3 regions of the Nocardia sp. NPDC003999 genome follow, and region 1 is predicted to be linked to each of the others. Evidence: riboswitches for the same ligand, from Rfam matches in the RefSeq annotation. Region 1 holds a riboswitch; each other region holds the start of a gene.
What was found. A riboswitch is a leader RNA that binds a small molecule or an ion and turns the genes downstream of it on or off. The one in region 1 is predicted to bind S-adenosylmethionine.

Region 1 (4,357 bases):
TCGACCGGTCCTGCATATTCCATGCGCTCGGCGCTTGCATCGTCAGCTCGAGCAACTCTTCGATCAGTTCGGGTGCCACCGGGTCGGGGCGATAGTGCCGCACCGTGCGACGTCCACGGATCGCATCGGCTACCGAAAGTGTCTTTGTCTCCATATTTCTAACTATCGGAGAGTCACACTCCAATGGGAAGAAGGCACTATTTGGTGCGCTACACTCTAATAGGTGCCCACTTATATAGAAGGTTCCGGCCTACCCGCCGACGTGTACTCCGCCAAGTGCCCCACGCGGGAGATCCTCGACCACATCGCGGGGAAATGGACGGTCCTGATCATCGACGCGCTCGCCGACGGCACCATGCGCTACACCGATCTGCGCCACCGTATCGATGGCATCTCCCAGAAGATGCTGACGCAGACGTTGCGGCAACTGGAGAGCGACGGTTTCGTCACGCGCACAGTGCATCCCACGATCCCGCCACGAGTCGACTACACGCTGACAGGGCTGGGGCACAGTCTGCGCACGCCGATAGCGGCGCTGCGGGAGTGGATCGAAACCAACATCAACCACATCGAAGCGGCGCGGCGAGCCGCAGCGCTCTGAGAGTGGACGGCATCACGGCGCGAGGTACCGATCAGTGCGGGCGCGAGGGGAAGTGGACCCTTGTCAGCGTTCGGGGCGCACACCGGCGCGGGCCAGGCGCATGGTCTCGGTCAGCAGTTTGGACACCGCCGCCGCCTCGGTGAGGAATCCGTCGTGCCCGTCGCGGGAGTGCACGATCTCCAGTCCGTCGCATCCGGGCAGCAGATCGGCGAGTTCCTGCTGGGTCCGCAGCGGATAGAGCCGGTCGGAGTCGACGCCGCCGACCACGCACGGCACCGGCGTCGCCGAGAGCGCCGCCTCGATGCCGCCCCGGCCGCGGCCGACGTCGTGGCGGTTCATCGCCTCGGTCAGCAGCACATAGGTGGCGGGATCGAAACGCTTGCAGAGCTTTTCGGCCTGATGGTCCAGGTAGCTCTGCACCGCGTAGCGTCCGCCGTTCCACGGGTCCTCGTCGCCCTGCGGCTTGTTCTCGAACCGGTGATCCAGCTCGAACTCGGTGCGGTAGGTCAGGTGCGCGATCCGCCGGGCCAGCGCCATCCCCGTCGTCGGGGCGCGGCCGGTGCCGTGATAGTCGCCGCCCTGCCAGTCCGGATCGGACGTGATCGCCGCGATCTGGGTGGTCTGGGTGCCGATCTGATCGGCGGTGGCGCGGGCTCCGACCGCGAGCACCAGCGCCGCGGCGACCCGATCCGGTGCGCCGACCATCCACTCGAGCACCCGCATACCGCCCATCGACCCGCCGACCACGGCCGCGAGCCGCTCGACACCGAGCAGGTCGAGCAGAGCGGCTTCGGCGGTCACCTGATCGCGGATGGAGATCTCGGGAAAACGCGAGCCCCACGGCTTTCCGTCCGGAGCGGCAGTGGACGGCCCGGTGCTGCCCTTGCAGCCGCCGAGCACGTTCGTCGCGAGCACACACCATTCGTCGGTGTCCAGCGGCGCGCCGGGACCGACCATGCCGTCCCACCAGCCGGGCAGCGGGTGCACGCCGTCGGGCTTGCCGACGACGTGCGAGTCGCCGGTCAGCGCGTGTTCGACCAGCACGATGTTGTCCATGCCGGGGGAGAGCTCACCCCAGCGTTGTACCGCGAGGTGGACGTCCGGGATGACCGCGCCGTTCTCCAGCCGCACGTCTCCGATGGCGATGGTGCCGAGCTGTCCATCCGGGGGCGGCAGGGCGATGCCGGAGGTCCGCGCGATCGGTTCGGTGTTCACGGTCATGTCGCCGCCCCCGCGAAACCGGCGGGCGGAGGATCCGGGAGGAAGCGCACGACCCCGAACTCGGCACCACGGCTGTGCGGGGCCGACTGCGCCGGGCCTCGCTCGGCCCCGGGCGCGGTGAATTCACTCATGGTTTGCTCCCAAGCAGGTGTTCGCCGGTACAGCAGGGGTTAGCGGTGTGTGGGTAACGAACAACAACACATGCCGGCGACCTCCTGTTACGCGCTTGCTCCCGGCTCTCGGGAGCCAGGTCATCACCCGGAGCACCCCACCGCGGCTGGAGGGTTGCCGACCAGCGAGCCGGGGCTTGACGCTGGTACTCATGACCTGCCCGGCATCATAACCGGCGGGCGGTCAGCGCCCGAAATCCTCCGTCGAACTCACTGGTCCGCAGCGGTCGGTGCCCCGCAGCAGGTGCGCACGAACTCGTCGTAGGCCTCGGTGAACGCCGCCCGCCCCGCCCTGGCCGCGACCGCCAGGTCGTCGTCGAGGAACACATCGTCGGAGCACTCCATGCCGATGTGGCCGATCAGTTGCCAGGTGCCGACGATCAGCCGCACCGGGCGCGCGTCCGGCGTGGTGCCGAGGCGCTCGGCGACCACGGCGGCGATCGCGTGGTTCTTGTCGTCGGCGTGCTCCATGCTGCGCGCGCTGACCGACGGGCTGCTGCGCAGAATCCGCTGCATCTTCTGGAACTGCCGGAACGACAGCGGATCCGCCTCGCCCGCCGCGGCGGCTTCATCGACCACGTGCAGGAAGGCCTGGCGCAGCGCCCCGAGTTCGTTGCCCGTGCGGGGCAACTCGCGCAGCGTCTCGGCGATGGTCTGCCCGAAATCCTGCACGGGCCCCAGGACGATGTCTTCTTTGCTGTCGAAATAGCGGTTGATCGTGCGCGGCGAGACGTCCGCGGCGTTGGCGATCTGCTCGATCGTGGTGGCGTCGAAGCCCTGTGTGTCGCACAGATCCAGGGCCGCGGCGATGATCCGCAGCCTGGTCTGTTGCTTCTTGCGTTCGCGCAGGCCCTGGGTCGCCGGGCCGCCGGCGGCGCGGTCGGCCGCTGCGCCCGCGCCCGTCGGCGCCGATAACTCGAGCATGCCCCCATGTTAACGCAACCTGCCGTTTTCCTGTCCGTAACGGTCAAATGTCGTAACACGACATTTTGCGCTTGACGACAAATGTCGCTAGATGACAGGATTGCTCCGGACATCGAGGACGAGGAGAAGACCGTGACCGAGACCGCGACAGCGGTGCACGCGCCGCAGCGGGCGAGCGGTTCAGCGCGTTGGCTCGCGCTGGGAGTGATCGCGTTAGCCCAGCTCATGGTGGTGCTGGACGCCACCATCGTGACGATCTCGCTGCCGTTCGCGCAGCGGGATCTCGACATCAGCGACGGCAACCGGCAATGGATGCTCACCGCCTACACGCTGATCTTCGGTGGCCTGCTGCTGCTCGGCGGCAGGCTGGCCGACTACCTCGGCCGACGCCGGATCTTCATCGTCGGCCTGATCGGCTTCGCGAGTGCGTCGGCGCTGGCCGGTCTCGCGCAGACCGGCGCGGAACTGTTCGCCGGACGCGCGTTGCAGGGCGCGTTCGCCGCACTGCTGGCTCCGGCCGCGCTCTCGCTGCTGTCGGTGACCTTCACCGAGCCCGGCGAGCGGGCCACCGCGTTCGGTGTGTTCGCGGGCATCTCCGCGGGTGGTGCGGCGCTGGGGCTGATCGCCGGTGGCGCGCTCACCGAATACGCCTCCTGGCGCTGGTGCCTGCTGGTCAACACGCCGATCGCGCTGATCGCGCTGCTCGGCGCGCTGGCCTGGGTGGCGAAGGACGTGCCCGCGCCGCGCAGCGGGGGATACGACGTGCCAGGAGCCGTCACCGTGACGCTCGGTCTGATCTCCATCGTGTACGGCTTCAGTCGTGCCGCCGACGACGGCTGGCTGGCGGGCAGCACGCTGGCGCTGCTGGTCGCCGGGCTGGCCTTGCTCGTCGCCTTCGTCGCGATCGAACGGCGCTCGGCGAACCCGCTGCTGCCGTTGCACATCCCGGGTGAGATCAACCGGGGCGGCGCGTTCCTCGCCGCGCTGCTCATCCCGATCGCGATGTTCGCGATGTTCCTGTTCCTGAGCTTCTACTTCCAGATCACGCTGGGCTACTCCGCCCTGAAGGCGGGCTTCGCGTTCCTGCCCTTCCCGGCGGGCATCGCGATCTCGGCGGGTGTCACCAGCGCTCTGCTGCCGAAGCTCGGCCCGCGTCCGCTGATGCTGGCCGGGGCCGTGCTGGGCGTCGTCGGCCTGGTGCTGCTGGCTCAACTGAGCTTCGGTGACAGCTTCCTCGCCGGTGTGCTGCCCGCTCAGGTGCTCATCGCGCTCGGTATGGGTCCGCTGTTCGTCGGCATGCAGACGGTCGCGCTGCATCAGGTGGAGGAAGAGGACTCCGGCGTCGCTTCCGCGCTGCTGAACGCGGCGCAGCAGGTCGGCGGGGCGGTCGGCACGGCGCTGCTGACCACCATCTCGGTGCAGGTCGCCAAGACCTTCGCGC
Region 2 (4,357 bases), on a different contig from region 1:
CGCAGCGGCGGCGCTGCCCCGGACGTGCCGGTCACGACCAGCGTGCCGCGGTCGCGGATCGCCTTCGGCACCTCGGCGGCGATGGCATCGACCTTGGCGGCCCGAACGCGGCCGGACTGGGCGGGGGAGAGGTCGAAGGTGACCGAACCGGCGGGCTGCGCGGCGTTGTCCGCCTCGGGTTCGGTGCAGCCGGTGGCCAGCAGCACGACCGCGGTCGCGGCGGCGGTGACCAGGGCGGAGAACTTCATCGGATACCTGTTCGTCAACGGACTCGGGAAAGGAACGCGCGAGTGCGCGGGTGTTCGGGATGGTCGAGAACGACCGAGGGCGGGCCCTGCTCGACGATGACGCCCTCGTCGAGGAACACCACGGTGTCGGCGACCTCACGGGCGAAGCCGATCTCGTGGGTGACGATCACCAGCGCGGTGCCGCCGTGCGCCAGATCGCGGATCACGTCGAGCACTTCGCCGACCAGTTCCGGGTCCAGCGCGGAGGTGGGCTCGTCGAACAGGATCACGCGGGGGCGCAGCGCCAGCGCGCGGGCGATCGCCACCCGCTGCTGCTGCCCGCCCGACAGCCTGCGCGGATACGCGTCCGCCAGGTGCCCGATGCCGACCCGATCCAGCAGCAGGCGTGCCTCGCGCTCCACCTCGGTCCGATCGCGCCGCTGCGCGGACAGCGGTGCGAGCGTGACGTTGTCGAGCACGGTCAGATGCGGGAACAGATTGAACTGCTGGAAGACGAAGCCGATCCGGGAGCGCTGCTTGCGCACCGCGTGGTCGGGCAGCGCGTGCAAGCGGTCGCGCCGCAGCCGATATCCGATCAGCTCGCCGTCGATGTGCACGGTGCCCGCGTCCAGCGTCTCCAGATGGTTCACCACGCGCAGCAGGGTCGACTTGCCCGACCCGGACGGGCCGATCACGGCCACCACCTCGCCGGATCGCACGGTGAGATCGATGCCGCGCAACACTTCGTGCGAGCCGAAGGATTTCCGGACGCCGCGGACCTGCACGGCGGGTGTGGCGCTCATCGGGTCGCTCCGCGCGGTGCGGCGGGACCGGCCTCGGCGACCTCGCGCAGCTTCCGCCACGCGCGTTGCAGCGGCGTCGGCGGCGGCGTGCGGTGCGCGCCCTTGGCGTAGTGGCGTTCGATGTAGTACTGCGCCACCGAGAGCGCCGTGGTGAGCACGATGTACCAGACCGTCGCGACCATCAGCAGCGGCACCACCCGTCCGTTGCGCCCGTAGATGACCTGGACCTGGTAGAACAGCTCGGCGATCGCCATCACCGACACGATCGAGGTGCCCTTGAACAGGCTGATCACCTCGTTGGCCGCGTTCGGCAGGATCGAGCGCATCGCCTGCGGCACCACCACCGTGCGGAATTGCCGCAGCCGTGGAATCCCCAAGGCGGCGGCGGCTTCCAGCTGACCAGCGTCCACCGAGATGAACCCGGCCCGGATGATCTCGGCCGAATACGCCGCCTGATGCAGCGCCAAGCCGATCACGGCGGCGGTGAAACCGCTGATCACCCCGTTCACCTCGAAGGTGAACAGCGCGGGCCCGAACGGGATGCCGACCGAGAGGGTCCGATACAGGTAAGCGATGTTGAACCAGAACAGCAGCTGCACGATCAGCGGGATCGAGCGGAATGCCCAGATGTAGACCCACGCGATCACCCGCAGCACCGGGTTGTTCGACAGCCGGGCGATCGCGAGCGCGGTGCCGAGCAGAAAACCCAGCGCCGTGCCCCACGCGGTCAGCTCCAAGGTGACCCGCAGCGCCGACAGCACCGACTCGGCCGTGATGTACCGCGCGAACGTCGGCCAATCCCAGCCGGGATTGGTGGCCAGCCCGTGCACGAACTGGGCGAGCAGGATCAGCGCGACGGCACTGATCACCCAGCGCCAGGGATGCCGGGTCTTCGCGACGGTCGGCGTCGTGCCGGTCTCGGCGGGGGCCGGTGTTCCGGTCGGGTCCGGTTCGGTCGGCGCGGCGGCCTCGGGGGCGGCGTCCGGCGCGGTGGACGCGCTCATGACGGGTCCTCGATGATCACTTCGGTTCCTCCATCGGTCCCGGCGGAAGCACCCGCACCCGGTGACCGGGGGGTTGCTGCGACGTCGACGAGCCAGGTCTCTCGGTCGCTCTGGATGGTTGGCGCCGACCCCCCTTCAGCGGATGTCAGGGGCGAGCCGAATCATGATGCCCAGCAAGGGAAGCCTGGAACAAGAGAAGTAATCACCGTGAGCGTAGATCTTGTCGACGCCGATTCATCGGATCTTTGTAGTAACCGGGCGTGCGCTGCTCTGCCGAGGGCGAGGTGAGTTTCCGCGCTTCGCCGATCCAGGGCGCGTGGCGCCGGACTGGGATGGTCCGATGCAGCATACGGCTATCGCCGACGCGGGGGAACGCCGGTGGGCGACGCGGAGGTCCGTTCCGGGCAAACAGGACTCGCCACGAAATTGCTGTGTGCAATCTCGGCTGCTGATTGCGTTTGCCGGAGTACTGTCCCCCTCGATCGTTCCGCCGATGAGGAGGTTTCGTGACCATATTGCGCCGTCTGACCCAGTTGTCCGCTGTCGCGACCAGTTCGATCGCCTTCGTGCTCGCCGGGCCGGGGGTCGCGTTCGCGGCTCCGGATGCCACGATTCCCGCGTTTCCCGAGGACTCCGTGCCGATCGCCGCCCCCGGTGACCTGTTCGGCGCGTATCAAGCCGCGCTCGACGCGTTGCGCGCGCTCGGTATCCAGCCGTTCGCGTACCCGAGCGCGTCGGCGTTCTGCCTCGACAACACCACGGCCGGTCTGGCGCCCGCCGTGGCAGGCGCCATTCCGGGGCCGTGGCCGAAGACCACCGTCCAGATTCCCGGCCAGGACCTCAGCGCCGTCAAGGCCGGGCAGGCCATGTTCACCTTCGTGCCCTACGGGCTCGGACCGGACGGCCCGAATACCGCCGGAATGCAGGTGAGCTGGCTGAATCTGAGTACCGGCCGCAGCGGCACCGCCGCCATGGGGCCGCTGCCCGAGGTCGCGCGTTCGATGGTTCCCGCGGCCGTTCCGCCGGACCAGCGGCCCGCGGCCGAGCAGGCGATCCGGGACTTCCTCGTCGCGTCCCTCCCGATGGGCGGGGTGCGCGCGGTCCCGGTGGACACCGGGAAGGGCACCGTGCTCGCCGCGATGTTCGGCACGGTGCAGAACGGCGCCAAGTCCTGCTTCTTCCTGCCGACGGTGGGAATCACCCCGGTGCCATGAGATTTCCGTCACCGCGGCACGGCTGCTCAGGGAAGCGGCCGACCTTTCCAGCGCGCCGTGCCGCGGCGACGGGCCAGGTGTGACCGCACCCACAAAAGCAGATACACCGCCACCGACACCGGATGCGCGACGGCGGCAGGCAGATCCGAAGGTTTCAGCGGGCCGCCGGTTTCGGTCGAGCGGGCCAGCAGTCGCCCGGCGACGGCGGCGAGCCAGCCGGCCAGGCCCGCCCGGCGGTACGCCCCGCGGCCGAACACCGCCACTGCGGGCGGCACCCAATAGGCAAGGGCGGCAACCAGTCCCACCGCCGCTCCACCCGTTATCGTGCCGTCGTAGGCCGACCAGAGCCAGCGGGAGTAGCCCGCGTCCAATTCCGCGGCGTCGCGATACATCCTGGTGCGGGCCAGCGGTCCCGCGGCCACCAGAACCGTGGAATGACCGGCTCGCCGCAGCGTACGGGCGATGTCGAGGTCTTCGGTGACGCTTCCGGCCACCGCCGTGTGGCCGCCCACCGAGCGGTACGCGGCGTTGTCGAACACGAGGAACTGCCCGCAGGCCACCGCCGTGGCGGGCCGCAGGCTCCGGTCGACCGCGGTGACCGGCAGCGTCGAGGCCCACGACCAGCACAGCAGGGGCTGCACCAGCGCCTCCGCCACCGAGCCTGCCACCTGCAGCGGCCAGGGGGAGACCAATGCGGCGCGTCGTTCGCGCAGCGCGCCGACCGCCGCCGCGAGCGCCGTCGGGGCCAGCCGCACGTCGGCGTCCAAGAAGATCAGCACCGGCGTCGACACCTCCTCGGCCAGCCGGACGCAGGCGGCGGCTTTTCCGGTCCAGCCGGGGACCGGATCGGACTCACTGTGCAGCAAGGTGAAACGCGGGTCGCCGTCGATCGCCGCGCGGGCCGCGGCGCCGGTGTCGTCGGTGGACGCGTCGTCGAGGACGCGTACCGCCATGCGCGGCACGCCCACCTGGGCGCGCAGGTCGCCGATCAGCTCGGGTAGCCGGTCGGCCTCGTCGCGCGCCGGGATACAGACCGTGACCGGTTCGATCACCGTCGTCGGGGTGTTCGTCAACCGCCGTACGGTGATCCGGTTGTACAGCGCGATGCC
Region 3 (4,357 bases), on a different contig from region 1:
CAACGGCTGGTCACCACCGCGGGCCGCTCCGTCGCACCCGACGCGGCGGCCACCGCCGGACTCAACCCGCCCGGCGACGATTTCGCACGCATCGCGCCCGGCCGCGCCGGCACGATCCGGCTGGCCTTCGACCTGCCGGGCAAGAACAAGAACGGCAAGAAGAACGACAAGAAAGACGACGTTCCGAGCCACTTGATCCTGCACGGTGCACCGTCTTCACCCGGCGTCACCATGCCGATGTGACCGATCCCTGCTCAGGCGAGGGCTTGGTCGAGATCCTGAAGCAGGTCTTCCACGTCCTCCAGGCCCACCGAGATGCGGACGACGCCGTCGGACAAACCGATGGTGGCCCGGCCTTCGGGGCCCATGGCGCGGTGTGTCGTGGTCGCGGGGTGGGTGATCAGGGACTTGGCGTCACCGAGGTTGTTGGAGATGTCGACGATGCGCAACCGGTTCAGGACTTCGAACGCGCGCTTCTTCGCCTCGTTCTCGGGTGCGTTCAGCTCGAAGGTGACCACGGTGCCGCCGCCGCTCATCTGGCCCGTGGCCAGCGCGTACTGCGGATGCGAATCCAGGAACGGGTATCGCACCCAGCTGACGGCCGGGTTGCTCTCCAGGAAGCGGGCGATCCGCAGCGCGGACTCCGTCGAATGGCGCACCCGCAGCGGCATCGTCTCCAAGCCTTTGAGCAGCGTCCACGCGTTGAACGGGCTCAGCGCGGGGCCGGTGTGGCGCATCAGCGTCTTCACCGGGCCGTCGATGTAGTCCGTGGCGCCGAGGATGGCGCCGCCCAGCACGCGGCCTTGCCCATCGATGTGCTTGGTGCCGGAGTAGACCACCACGTCGGCGCCGAGTTCGAAGCCGCGTTGCAGCAGCGGAGTGGCGAACACGTTGTCCAGCACGACCTTCGCGCCTGCCGCGTGCGCCAGCTCGCTCACCCGCCGCACGTCGACCAACGTCTGCATCGGATTGGCGGGCGTCTCGAAGAAGACCGCCTGAGTGGGCACGGACAGCGCCTGTTCCCACTGGTCCAGATCCTCGCCGTCGACGAAGACGGTCTCCACGCCCCAGCGCGGCAGTATCTCGTTGCACACCACGAAGCACGAGCCGAACAGGCTGCGCGCGGCGACGAGCCGGTCGCCGGCGCCCAGCAGCGCGCCCAGCGCGGTGAACACCGCGGCCATGCCGCTCGCGGTCGCGAAGCACGCCTCGGCGCCGTCGAGCAGGCGCATCCGCTCCTCGAACATGGCCACCGTCGGGTTGCCGTAGCGGGAGTAGACGAAATGTTCGACCTCGCCGGTGAACGCGGCCTCGGCGGCCTCCGCGCTCTCGTAGACGAAGCCGGAGGTGAGGTAGAGCGCCTCGGCGGTCTCCTCGAAACCGGAGCGCCGCAGCCCGCCGCGCACGCCGAGCGTCGCGGGGCCGACGCTCTCGGGCAACGGCTTGTCGAACGCGCCGCCGGTGATCACGACTGCCGCCAGGGCAGTCCGAGGGCACGCCAGCCGGAGCCGCCGCGATGCCCGAATTCGTCGAGCGGGCCTTCGAAGCCCTCCAGCACGTTGTAGGAGGTGCGGTAGCCCGCCGAGGTGGCGGCGATCGCCGCGCCCACCGAACGCTGACCGGAGCGACAGAGGAAGACGACAGGAGCCTCGGGATCATGGCCGTCGAGCGCTTGCTTCAGCTGCTCGACGAACGTCTCGTTGCGCGCCCCCGTGGAATCGACCCACTCGATCAGCACGGTCGGCCGTTCGATCGGGCTCGTGTCGGGGACTCCGACGAATCTCCATTCCGCTTCCGTCCGCACGTCCACCAGGACGGCTTCCGGATTGTCCCGCAGCAACTCCCAAGCCTGCTGAGCGGTGATGTCACCGGCATAACTCATGTGCACCTCCTGCGAATCCGCACTTGCCGCGCCCGGGACCAGGGCGCCGCCAGGTCGTCACCCGGAGCACCCCACCGCGGAGGAGGGTTGCCGACCAGCAATGCCGGGGCTTGACACTGGTTCTCATGACCTTCGACTGAGATTGCACCGACCCGGGTCACCGTGTCAAACGGTGACGCACCCTGCGCGAACGCTCAGGTGCATACCAGCCACTTGTCGCCGGATCTGGCGAGAATCCAGGTCGTCGTCTTCTCCTGCCCGTCCACCTTCGTGGTGACGGTCGCCTTGCCCCGGTCGCCGTCCACCATGGGCGGGTCGATTTTCGTGATCTCGACGGGCTTTCCGGCGCCGTCCTGGCCCGCCAGCGGTGAGTGGGCGGCGTCGAAGCCCTGGCACGCGGTGCCGGGCGGCGGCACGGCGTCGCTGCGGTTGGCACCGTCGACGAAGTTTCGGACGGCCGCCGTGATGCGGTCGGCGTCTGTGACATTTTTCTCAGCGGGCGACAGCACACCGCCGAGCACGATCGCGATCAGCACGATCGCCGCGACCACCGCGGCGGCGACGAACGGGACCACCGAGCGTTTATCGGTCTGATCGACCCGGATGATCTCGTCCTCGCCCGCGGTCGGCTGCTGTTCGGTCATGGCTCGATGATCCCTGGTCGGCGCCGGTATCGAGCGCTCGACCCCGGGCAATACACCGGCGCGGCGCCGACCAGGGGCGAGCGGCGGCGATAGACCGCGCGCGAGCGGGTAAGCGGCAATCGTGGCTGTCGATGGCATCCGTCGAGTTCACGCACCGACGCGGGGCGGCGTCGGCCATCCCGATAGAATCGCGGGACGGCGGCCTGCTGTCATAGCGAATCGGCAGCTCTACGCCGCGGCGAACGGAGCACCGTGCAGCCACGAGCCGGCGACGCCGGCGTCCGCACCGGACGGGTGCGACCGAGCCGGTGCGTCAACTTAGCCTAAGCTAAGCCCGACGTCATTAATTGTTTCGACCATAAAGGTGCGCGTAAAGAGATGACCGAACAGAGTGCAGTAGAGGATGGCGGTGTCCGCGAGCCCTCCGTGGTGACGCAGGCTTCCTCCTCCGGGCCTGACGCGCACACCGCGAAGACCCGCCCGCTCCGCATCGCGATCGTGGGCGCCGGACCGGCCGGGATCTACGCCGCCGACGCCTTGATGAAGTCCGATGCCGAGGTGTCGATCGACCTCTACGAGCGCATGCCCGCGCCGTTCGGCCTGATCCGCTACGGCGTCGCGCCCGATCACCCCCGCATCAAGGGCATCATCACGGCCCTGCACAAGGTCCTCGACAAGCCGCAGGTGCGCCTGCTCGGCAACATCGACTACGGCACCGACATCACCCTCGACGACCTGCGGGCCTTCTACGACGCGGTGATCTTCTCCACCGGCGCCAACGCCGACCGCGCCCTGCCGATCCCCGGCATCGACCTCGACGGCTCCTACGGCGCCGCCGACTTCGTCTCCTGGTACGACGGCCACCCCGACGTCCCCCGCACCTGGCCGCTGGAGGCGGAGAAGGTCGCCGTCCTCGGCGTCGGCAACGTCGCCCTCGACGTCGCCCGCGTGCTGGCCAAGACCGGCGACGAACTGCTGCCGACCGAGATCCCGCCGAACGTCTACAAGGGCCTGGTGGCCAACAAGGCCGTCGAGGTGCACGTCTTCGGCCGCCGCGGTCCCGCGCAGGCCAAGTTCACCCCGCTGGAACTGCGCGAGCTCGACCATTCGCCCACGATCGAGGTCATCGTCGACCCCGAGGACATCGACTACGACGAAGGCTCCGAAGCCGCGCGCCGTCACTCCAAGCAGGTCGACATGGTCGCCAACACGCTCGAGCAGTGGGCCATCCGCGACGCGGGCGACCGGCCGCACAAGCTGTTCCTGCACTTCTTCGAATCCCCCGCCGAGATTCTCGGCGAGAACGGCAAGGTCGTCGGCCTGCGCACCGAGCGCACCGAGCTCGACGGCACCGGCAACGTCAAGGGCACCGGCGTGTTCAAGGACTGGGACGTGCAGGCGGTGTACCGCGCCGTCGGCTACTTGTCGCAGAACCTGACCAACCTGCCGTTCGACGACCAGGCCGGCACCGTGCCGAACGAAGCGGGCCGCGTGCTCATCGACGAGAACGCCGACGGCGCCGCGCGCTACCTGCCCGCGACCTACGTCACCGGCTGGATCAAGCGCGGCCCGGTCGGCCTGATCGGCCACACCAAGGGCGACGCCAACGAGACCATCGCCTGCCTGCTGGACGACGCTCCCGGCTTCACCCCGGCCGAGCGGCCCGACCCCGAGGCCGTCATCGAGTTCCTCGAAGGCAAGGGCATCCCGTTCACCACCTGGGCCGGTTGGTACCGCCTCGACGCGCACGAACGCTCCCTCGGTGAGCCGGAGGGCCGCGAGCGCGTCAAGGTCGTCGAACGCGAGGACATGCTGCGCGCCAGCGAACCCC

Region 2: another riboswitch for S-adenosylmethionine. It lies ahead of ACWESM_RS33220 (amino acid ABC transporter permease); the one in region 1 lies ahead of metX (homoserine O-acetyltransferase MetX).
Region 3: another riboswitch for S-adenosylmethionine. It lies ahead of ACWESM_RS12185 (rhodanese-like domain-containing protein); the one in region 1 lies ahead of metX (homoserine O-acetyltransferase MetX).

Annotation. Positions count from the first base shown of each region.
Region 1 is NZ_JBSGIB010000006.1:265,142-269,498, forward strand. It holds gene ACWESM_RS15960 (nitroreductase family protein) at 1-154, opposite strand, end outside; gene ACWESM_RS15965 (winged helix-turn-helix transcriptional regulator) at 224-601, shown strand; gene metX (homoserine O-acetyltransferase MetX) at 665-1,822, opposite strand; SAM riboswitch class IV at 2,040-2,150, opposite strand; gene ACWESM_RS15975 (TetR family transcriptional regulator) at 2,203-2,916, opposite strand; gene ACWESM_RS15980 (MFS transporter) at 2,998-4,357, shown strand, end outside.
Region 2 is NZ_JBSGIB010000028.1:30,576-34,932, forward strand. It holds gene ACWESM_RS33210 (ABC transporter substrate-binding protein) at 1-248, opposite strand, end outside; gene ACWESM_RS33215 (amino acid ABC transporter ATP-binding protein) at 263-1,030, opposite strand; gene ACWESM_RS33220 (amino acid ABC transporter permease) at 1,027-2,034, opposite strand; SAM riboswitch class I at 2,062-2,155, opposite strand; gene ACWESM_RS33225 (hypothetical protein) at 2,541-3,248, shown strand; gene ACWESM_RS33230 (glycosyltransferase) at 3,275-4,357, opposite strand, start outside.
Region 3 is NZ_JBSGIB010000004.1:394,268-398,624, reverse strand. It holds gene ACWESM_RS12195 (serine/threonine-protein kinase) at 1-243, shown strand, start outside; gene ACWESM_RS12190 (O-succinylhomoserine sulfhydrylase) at 255-1,469, opposite strand; gene ACWESM_RS12185 (rhodanese-like domain-containing protein) at 1,466-1,882, opposite strand; SAM riboswitch class IV at 1,897-2,013, opposite strand; gene ACWESM_RS12180 (Rv0361 family membrane protein) at 2,077-2,526, opposite strand; gene ACWESM_RS12175 (FAD-dependent oxidoreductase) at 2,905-4,357, shown strand, end outside.